Regions from separate parts of the Streptomyces sp. ActVer genome, predicted to be linked through region 2. Evidence: riboswitches for the same ligand, from Rfam matches in the RefSeq annotation. Region 2 holds a riboswitch; the other holds the start of a gene.
What was found. A riboswitch is a leader RNA that binds a small molecule or an ion and turns the genes downstream of it on or off. The one in region 2 is predicted to bind thiamine pyrophosphate.
Positions count from the first base shown of each region.

Region 1: it holds a riboswitch for thiamine pyrophosphate, as region 2 does, so the genes downstream of both, thiO (glycine oxidase ThiO) here and thiC (phosphomethylpyrimidine synthase ThiC) in region 2, are expected to answer to the same signal.

Region 1 covers NZ_JAPWHT010000135.1:9,746-14,250, forward strand. Annotated here, with positions in the region: gene O3Q52_RS22595 (Rv2175c family DNA-binding protein) at 1-186, opposite strand, end outside; gene O3Q52_RS22600 (NAD(P)/FAD-dependent oxidoreductase) at 411-1,574, opposite strand; gene O3Q52_RS22605 (hypothetical protein) at 1,707-2,051, opposite strand; TPP riboswitch at 2,104-2,217, shown strand; gene thiO (glycine oxidase ThiO) at 2,215-3,429, shown strand; gene thiS (sulfur carrier protein ThiS) at 3,432-3,632, shown strand; gene O3Q52_RS22620 (thiazole synthase) at 3,636-4,430, shown strand.
Region 2 covers NZ_JAPWHT010000006.1:39,134-43,638, reverse strand. Annotated here, with positions in the region: gene O3Q52_RS02155 (YibE/F family protein) at 1-1,294, opposite strand, end outside; TPP riboswitch at 1,366-1,523, shown strand; gene thiC (phosphomethylpyrimidine synthase ThiC) at 1,516-3,363, shown strand; gene O3Q52_RS02145 (hypothetical protein) at 3,506-4,505, shown strand, end outside.

The sequences.
Region 1 (4,505 bases), on a different contig from region 2:
GGCCCCGTCGATGAAAGCGGCGGGGACGTGCAGCGCGCGGTTCTCACCACGGCGTACGGCGATGACCTGGCCTTCCTTGACCAGTTGCCGGACGCGGGTCACCTCGACGCCGAGCAGCTCGGCGATGTCGGGGAGGGTGAGCCAGGCGGGGACGAGAGCATCGATCTTTGCGTCAATCTCGGTCACGGACACAAGCCTGCCATCTCGGACTGACAGTCGGTACCCGGGCCGGTGCGACCGTGTCACGCCCGGTGCCCCGCGGCCCCCTCGCGCCCGGACCGCGACCCGTCAGGGGCGCGGGGCTGTGACATGTGCGGCTCCGCCGCGTGGGCGCGACCAGCTACGGACGGCCCACAGACATCGAACGGCCCTCCGACCAGGCGGCCCGGCGGAGCGCCACGGCCGAGCGCTCAGGCCGTCGCACCCTTGAGCGGCAACGCCGGATCCGAGAGGAGCCCCGAGTCCATCGGCGTGCCCGCCTCGATCAGCCGCTTGCCCTGTGCCAGGTCCCGTGGCCGTCCCACCGCCAGGACCGCGACCAGGCGGCTCTCGCGGAGCCAGCACACCGACCAGGACGGTCCGGCCGGGTCACCGCGCCGGACCATGGCGTCGGCGGACCCGTGATGGCCCGCGTACTGGACGAAGCGGCCGAACTGCTCGGACCAGAAGTACGGCACGGGGTCGTACGCGGCGGACGTCTCGCCGACGATGTTCGCCGCGACCGTGCGCGGGCCCTGGAGGGCGTTGTCCCAGTGGTGGACGAGCAGGCGCTCCCCGTAACGGCCGGACGGGAACGAGGCGCAGTCTCCGACCGCGTACACGTCCGGGGCGGAGGTGCGCAGGTGGTCGTCCGCGACGATCTCGCGACGGGCGCCGAGCTCGATCCCGGAACCGGCCAGCCAGGCCGTGGCGGGCCGCGCCCCGATGCCGACGACGACGGCACCCGCGGGCAGCCGCGAGCCGTCGTCGAGCACCACCTCGCCGGGCTCGACGCGCTCCACGCGCGCGTGGGTGCGCAGCACCGCCCCGCTGTCCGCGTACCAGGCGGCCATCGGAGTGGCCACCTCCTCGGGCAGCACACCGGCGAGCGGCCGGTCGGCGGCCTCCACGACGGTCACCGCGCAGCCCGCCTCGCGCGCCGCCGTGGCGAACTCCGCGCCGATCCAGCCGGCACCCACCACCACGATGTCGTGCTGCCGGGCGAGAACGGGGCGCAGCCGCGCGGCGTCGTCGAGCGTGCGCAGCAGATGGACCCCGGGTACGCCCTGGGCGCCCGGCAGTTGGATCGGCTCGGCGCCGGTGGCGATGACCAGGACGTCGTAGGGAACCGGGCCGTCGACCGTGTCGAGTTCGTGCCGCGAGGGATGCACGCCGGTCACTTCGAGCCCCAGGCGGAGCTCCACGTCGAGCGCTTCGAAGTCGACGTCGAAGGCGGAGTCCTCGGCCTTGCCGAGCAGCACGGCCTTGGACAGCGGCGGCCGGTCGTACGGCTGGTGAGGCTCCGCGCCGATCAGGGTCACGCTTCCGGTGAAGCCCCGTTCCCGCAGGGCGACGGCGGTCTGTACGCCGGCCATGCCCGCCCCGACGATCACGGCGCTCCGTCGCGCCGCCGGGCTCCGTCGCTGCGTCTGCTCACTCACACGATCACCATAGACACAGGTGAAATCGTCGGTCAGGGGGCGCGATCGGTGAGCTGTTGCACAGCGTCAGTCCGCGGTGACCTCTTCGACCACACTTGTCCCGCTGCCCTCCTGGGACTCCCACTCCCAGGTCTCCTCCAGGCGCACCCGCCCGTCGGGCAGTTCGAGGACCAGGGAGACGCAGTGCCCGGACGAGGTGGTGCCGTCCACCTTCAGCTGCACGTACCGGAAGTCGAGCCGGTCGCCCGCGCGCGTGCCCACGAGATGACCGCGTACGACGTCGCCGCCCGCGTACTCGGCCCAGATCTCGCCGTCCTTCTCGTGGTAGGCAAACCGGGTGCGGGTGCCCACCTGACCCGGCGCCTGGTCGGCGACCGGGGCGAGGGAGAGTCCGTCGAGCGAGCGGGCCATGCGTGAAGGCTCCCTTACAGGCTGTTGGGGCGAAGGGCTAGGGTGGCCAACGTAAAGCACTCGCGGGAGTCCGGACGCACCGGGCTGAGAGGGAGGCTGGGACGGCCTCCGACCGTACGAACCTGATCCGGGTCATGCCGGCGAAGGGAGGGGCTGGACGCCCATGTCGCGTACACCGGAGACATCCGTTACACCCGGCACAACCGATGCAACCGATGCGAGGCGCACCTCAGACGTCCTGGTCGTCGGGGGCGGGATCATCGGCCTGGTCACGGCCTGGCGGGCCGCGCAGCACGGGTTCACGACCGCGCTCGTGGACCCGGAGCCCGGCGGCGGCGCCGCGCAGGTCGCGGCCGGGATGCTGGCCGCCGTCACCGAACTCCACTACGGCGAGCAGACCCTCCTCGGCCTCAATCTGGCCTCGGCACGCCGCTATCCGGACTTCGCGGTCGAGCTGACCGAGGCGACCGGCCAGGACGTCGGATACCGGCAGTGCGGCGCGCTGGCCGTCGCGCTCGACGCCGACGACCGCGCCCATCTGCGCGAAGTGCACGCCCTGCAACGCCGGTCGGGCCTGGAGTCGGAGTGGCTCAGCGGCCGTGAGTGCCGGCGTCTGGAGCCGATGCTCGCGCCGGGCGTGCGCGGCGGGCTGCGGGTCGACGGCGACCACCAGATCGATCCGCGGCGGCTCGCCGGGGCCCTGGTCACGGCCTGCGAGCGGGCCGGAGTGGCCTTCCACCGGACGTGGGCCGACCGCCTGACCGTCGTACGGGACCGGGCCACCGGAGTCGTGACGTCGGACGGCACCGAGCTGTCGGCGGGCCAGGTCGTCCTCGCCGCGGGCAGTCTCAGCGGACGCTTCGCGGGCGTCCCCGACAACGTGCTGCCGCCGGTGCGCCCCGTGAAGGGACAGGTGCTGCGGCTGACGGTCCCGAAGCGGTTCGCGCCCTTCCTCAGCCGTAGCGTGCGTGCCGTCGTCCGCGGCAACCACATCTATCTGGTGCCGCGGGAGAGCGGCGAACTGGTCGTCGGCGCGACCAGCGAGGAGCTGGGCTGGGACACCACGGTGACCGCGGGCGGGGTGTACGAGCTGCTGCGGGACGCCCACGAACTCGTCCCCGGCATCACCGAGCTGCCGCTCACCGAGACGCGGGCCGGACTGCGTCCGGGCTCCCCCGACAACGCGCCCCTGCTCGGCCCGACCGAACTCCCCGGTCTGCTGCTGGCGACCGGCCACTACCGCAACGGCGTACTCCTCACGCCCGTCACCGGGGACGTGATGGCGCACGCCCTGACCACCGGTGAACTCCCCGACGAGGCCCGCCCGTTCACACCCAGGCGGTTCGGCGCCGCCGCACTCTCGGAGCAGCGCGCATGAGTATGAGCATCTTCGTCAACGGGGAGCGGCGGCAGCTCGCCCCGGACACCGCCCTCGACACCCTCGTCGCCGCGCTCACCACGGCCCCCTCCGGTGTCGCCGCCGCACTCAACGAAACCGTCGTCCCGCGCGCGCAGTGGTCGAAGACCCTCCTCTCCGAGGGAGACCGCGTCGAAGTCCTCACCGCCGTCCAAGGAGGCTGACCCATGGCCGACGATCCCTTCGTCCTCGGCGGTACGTCCTTCACGTCCCGTCTGATCATGGGCACCGGTGGCGCGCCCAGCCTCGACGTCCTGGAACGCTCGCTCGTCGCGTCCGGCACCGAACTGACAACGGTCGCGATGCGCCGCGTGAACCCCAGGGCCCACGGCTCGGTCCTGTCCGTGCTGGATCGGCTGGGCATCCGCGTGCTGCCCAACACGGCGGGCTGTTTCACCGCCGGGGAGGCCGTCCTGACGGCCCGGCTCGCGCGTGAGGCGCTCGGCACGGACCTCGTCAAGCTGGAGGTCATCGCCGACGAGCGCACCCTGCTGCCCGACCCGATCGAACTGCTCGACGCAGCCGAGACCCTGGTCGACGACGGCTTCACGGTCCTCCCGTACACGAACGACGACCCGGTGCTCGCCCGCAAGCTGGAGGACGTGGGGTGCGCCGCGGTCATGCCGCTCGGCTCGCCGATCGGGTCCGGGCTCGGCATCCGCAACCCGCACAACTTCCAGCTGATCGTGGAGCACGCGCGCGTGCCGGTGATCCTGGACGCGGGCACCGGTACGGCGTCGGACGCCGCGCTCGCCATGGAGCTGGGGTGCGCCGGTGTGATGCTCGCCTCGGCCGTGACCCGGGCACAGGAGCCGGTGCTGATGGCCGAGGGCATGCGGCACGCGGTCGAGGCGGGCCGGCTCGCGTACCGCGCGGGGCGCATCCCGCGCCGCCACTTCGCCGAGGCGTCGTCTCCAGTGGAGGGTGTCGCCCGATTGGACCCGGAAAGGCCCGCTTTCTGACTTTTGGCCTGAACACCTGTCTGAATCCAGGCGCCGCACGGTATCGGTCACGGTGCGACGTCCGTCACAGCTCGG
Region 2 (4,505 bases):
CGGCGACCAACTCGCTGTTGGCCACCGTCCCCACGCTGCTCTGCGCGATGGAGAACAGCAGCAGCAGCGGTAGCGCGGCGCCCGCGTACGCGAGGACGAGCGTGTTGACGACCGACGCGATGTGGTCGCGGCCGATACGGATGCCCGCGCGGTACAGCCCGCGCCGGCCCATCGTCGGATTGGCCTCGTGCAGCTCCCAGACCGCAGACGTCTGCGTCACCGTCACGTCGTCGAGCACACCCAGCGAACCGATGATGATGCCCGCGAGCAGCAGGCCGCTCATGTCGATGGACGGGTACAGCCCGTGGATCAGACCGGTGTTGTCGTCCGTGTTGCCGGTCAGCGAGGCCCAGTCGATGAACAGCGAGCCGAGCAGCCCGATCAGCAACAGGGAGAGCAGGGTGCCGAGCACCGCCACCGACGTACGGGCCGACAGCCCATGGCACAGATAGAGCGCGATCAGCATGATGGCGCTCGCCCCGACCACCGCCACGGCCAGGGGGTTCGAGCCCTGCAGGATTGCGGGGAGGATGAAGAACGTCAGGATGAGGAAGCTGGCGGCCAGTGCGACCAGTGCCATGACACCGCGCATCCGGCCCACCAGGACCACGGCGACGGCGAAGATGCCGGCGAGCACCGTCATCGGGAGCTTGCGGTTCACGTCGGTGACCGAGTACTGGAGCTCCTTGGGGGCGTCCGGCGCATACGCGACGATCACCTTCTGGCCCTGCTCCAGCTGCCGCGAGGAGTCCGGCTGGACGATCTCCGTGAACGTACGGCCCTTGTCCTTGCCGGTGTCGACCCGGACCGTCGCCTTCTTGCAGCTGCCGGACGCCTGTTGCTGCGCCGACGAGCCCTCGGCGGTCGACGTGTCCCCGGTCGGCGTCTCCCCCGAAGCGTTCACCGACTTGCAGTCGACCTTGTCGACCTTGGTCACCGTGGCCTGCTGGGTCTGCCGGTCGAAGCCGACACCGGTGCGTTCGTGCCCCGGGGCGCCGCCGGGCCAGAGCACCACGAGGCCGACGACGACCGCCGCCGCGAAGGGGATCAGCACGGCCGCGATGACCTTGCGCAGATGCGTCGAGACGGGTGCCGCGGGTCCGTGACTGTGCGAGTGGCCGTGCCCGCCGCCACCCGGTCCACCGCCGTCACCACCGCCGGGCCGGTCTCCGCCGCCGCCCGACCCGGGGCCGTGGGGTCCGTGCCCTGGGCCGCCGCCGTGCCCATGGCCGTCGTGACCGTGTCCGTGGGGCGGTTCGGACGGCCGGAGTGGGGGCTGTTGCGTCGTGGTCACCGACCGATCATCGCAAGAGCGGCCCGGGCCCACTGTTCACCGCGCCACATCTGACGCTAGCGTGGGGGCACCTTTGCACACGCGGGAGCTCGGAGCACCGGGCTGAGAGGGCGCTGGCCTCCGTAGACGCGATGTTTCACGTGGAACATCGCCGGAACGGAAATCGCTGCGTCGACCGCCGAACCTGTTACCGGGTAATGCCGGCGTAGGGAGTAGGTCTCATGACCAACAAGGATGCACGCACGCCTGCCTCCAGCCTGACGGACGGGGCGTTTGTCTCGGCCGAGAGCGGTGGAGTGACTGCTTCGCCCGAGAACGGCGAGGCCGGGAAGTCCATCGGCTGGCACAAGGCGTATGTCGAGGGTTCGCGCCCCGACCTGCGGGTGCCGGTCCGTCAGGTGCACCTCACCAACGGGCAGTCGGTCACTCTGTACGACACCTCAGGCCCGTACACCGATCCGACCGTCGACACCGACGTACGCAGGGGTCTCGGAGCCCTCCGGGCCAACTGGATCATCGCCCGCGGTGACACCGAGGAGTACGCGGGCCGACCCGTCCGCCCCGAGGACGACGGGATCAAGCACACCTCGCCGCGCGGCGGACTGCGCAACCTCGACGCGGTCTTCCCGGGGCGTCCGCGCCAGCCCCGGCGCAGCCGTGACGGACAGGCGGTGACGCAACTCGCGTACGCCAGGCGGGGTGAGGTCACGCCGGAGATGGAGTACGTGGCCATCCGGGAGAACGTTTCTCCCGAGGTCGTCCGCGAGGAGATCGCGGCGGGCCGGGCCGTGCTGCCGGCCAACGTCAACCACCCGGAGATCGAGCCGATGATCATCGGCAAGCGGTTCCTGGTGAAGGTCAACGCCAACATCGGCAACTCTGCGGTCACCTCCTCCATCGAGGAGGAGGTCGAGAAGATGACCTGGGCGACCCGCTGGGGCGCCGACACGGTCATGGACCTGTCCACCGGCCGCAACATCCACACCACCCGCGAGTGGGTGCTGCGAAACTCCCCCGTCCCCATCGGCACGGTCCCGCTCTACCAGGCGCTGGAGAAGGTCGACGGGCGGGCCGAGGAGCTCACCTGGGAGATCTACAAGGACACGGTCGTCGAGCAGGCCGAGCAGGGCGTGGACTACATGACTGTCCACGCGGGCGTGCGGCTGCCGTTCGTCCCGCTTACGGCGAACCGCAAGACCGGCATCGTCTCGCGCGGCGGCTCGATCATGGCGGCCTGGTGCCTGGCGCACCACAAGGAGTCGTTCCTGTACGAGAACTTCGAGGAACTCTGCGAGATCCTCGCGGCGTACGACGTCACGTACTCGCTGGGCGACGGGCTGCGGCCCGGGTCGATCGCGGACGCCAACGACGCAGCACAGTTCGCGGAGTTGAGGACGCTCGGGGAACTCAACAGGGTCGCGAAGCGTTTCAACGTACAGACCATGATCGAGGGCCCGGGGCATGTCCCGATGCACAAGATCAAGGAGAACATCGACCTTCAGCAGGAGATCTGTGATGAAGCTCCGTTCTATACGCTCGGCCCGCTGACGACGGACGTCGCGCCGGCGTACGACCACATCACCTCCGGCATCGGTGCCGCGATGATCGCCTGGTGGGGCACGGCCATGCTCTGCTACGTCACGCCCAAGGAGCACTTGGGCCTGCCCAACCGTGACGACGTCAAGACGGGCGTCATCACCTACAAGATCGCGGCCCATGCGGCGGACCTCGCCAAGGGACATCCGGGCGCACAGGAGTGGGACGACGCGTTGTCGGACGCCCGCTTCGAGTTCCGCTGGGAGGACCAGTTCAACCTGGCCCTCGACCCCGACACGGCCCGGGAGTTCCACGACGAGACCCTCCCGGCCGAGCCCGCCAAGACAGCGCACTTCTGCTCCATGTGCGGGCCGAAGTTCTGCTCGATGAAGATCAGCCACAGCATCACCGAGCAGTTCGGCGGCACGGCGGCTGCGGGAGCGACGGCCGAAGAGGTCGCCGAGGGAATGCTCCAGAAGTCGAAGGAGTTCGCGGCGAGCGGGAACAGGGTGTACCTGCCCATGGCCGACTGACTCCGGTGCGCTGTCCGACCCTTCTCCGAGGCCCCGGCCGGCCAGGCCGGGGCCCTGCGGAGAAACACGACGCCTTGCTCCAAGTCGTAACGGTAGAGAGAAGATCGCGCATGACGTGATCAACTTCCCTACCCTGCCTGGCATGGGCGGGATCGATGTGGCCAACGGGGTTGTCGGCGCTGTGCTGGGGATGCTGTTCGCAGTGCTGTTCCAGCAACCCCTGCAGAACGGCTGGTACAGGCTGCGAACCCGCTCGACCCGTGCCGTACGCACCCTGCGGCAGCGGGAAGAGTCCAGCCCGGCGTGGAGAACCTTCTCCCTGGGGCCACTTCACACCTCGGCCCTGATCGTCGAAGGGGACGGTGAGTTCTTCATATCCCCTGAATCCGTCTATGTCCAAGTGCTCGACGAGGAGATCGAGCTGCCTTCGGACATGGCCGGCTGGCGGGCCGAACTCGAGGAGGAGAACACGCGTGCGCGGACGGAGGGCCGGGCACCGTTGTGGAACGGTCCTCGCTACGCGGTCGAATCGCTCGACGTGTCCCGAACCGCGCTCGACGAGCACCCCGAAGTCCATCTGCGCCTGCGTCCGACGGACTACTTCACCTTCCTGGCGGCTCAACAGCTCGACCGGCGTCTGCCCGACGGAACAAGCCCGCGGTCCCGCTATCTCGACCCGGACGATCCGCTGTCGGCACCCGCATTCCTGCAGTGCAGCTTCGCCGTGAACGTCGCGGTGGTGACCGCCGACGACATGGTGGTCGTGAGCCAGCGAAGCGACCGGGTCCGTATGGCGCCCGGTGTCTGGAACTCCTCCGTCAACGAGGGCATGTCACGGCACATCGACTCGTCCGGAAGGAGCGCACCCGACCTGTACGCGGTGGCCCGGCGGGGCATGCGCGAGGAACTGTCCCTGGAACCTCACGAGTACTCACTGGAACTGCTCGCCTTCGTCCTCGACACCGACAAGCGCCACTGGAGCGCCCACTTCTACGCAAGGCTGAAGGACCTGACCCGCGAGGGCCTGCAAACGCGTATGAGCAGGGGAGTCGCGGACCGGTGGGAGCACCAGACCATCGACTACGTGCCCTTCCGCCCTGCGACCGTGGTCAAGTACATGCTGCGTGCCGACCGCGTCCACC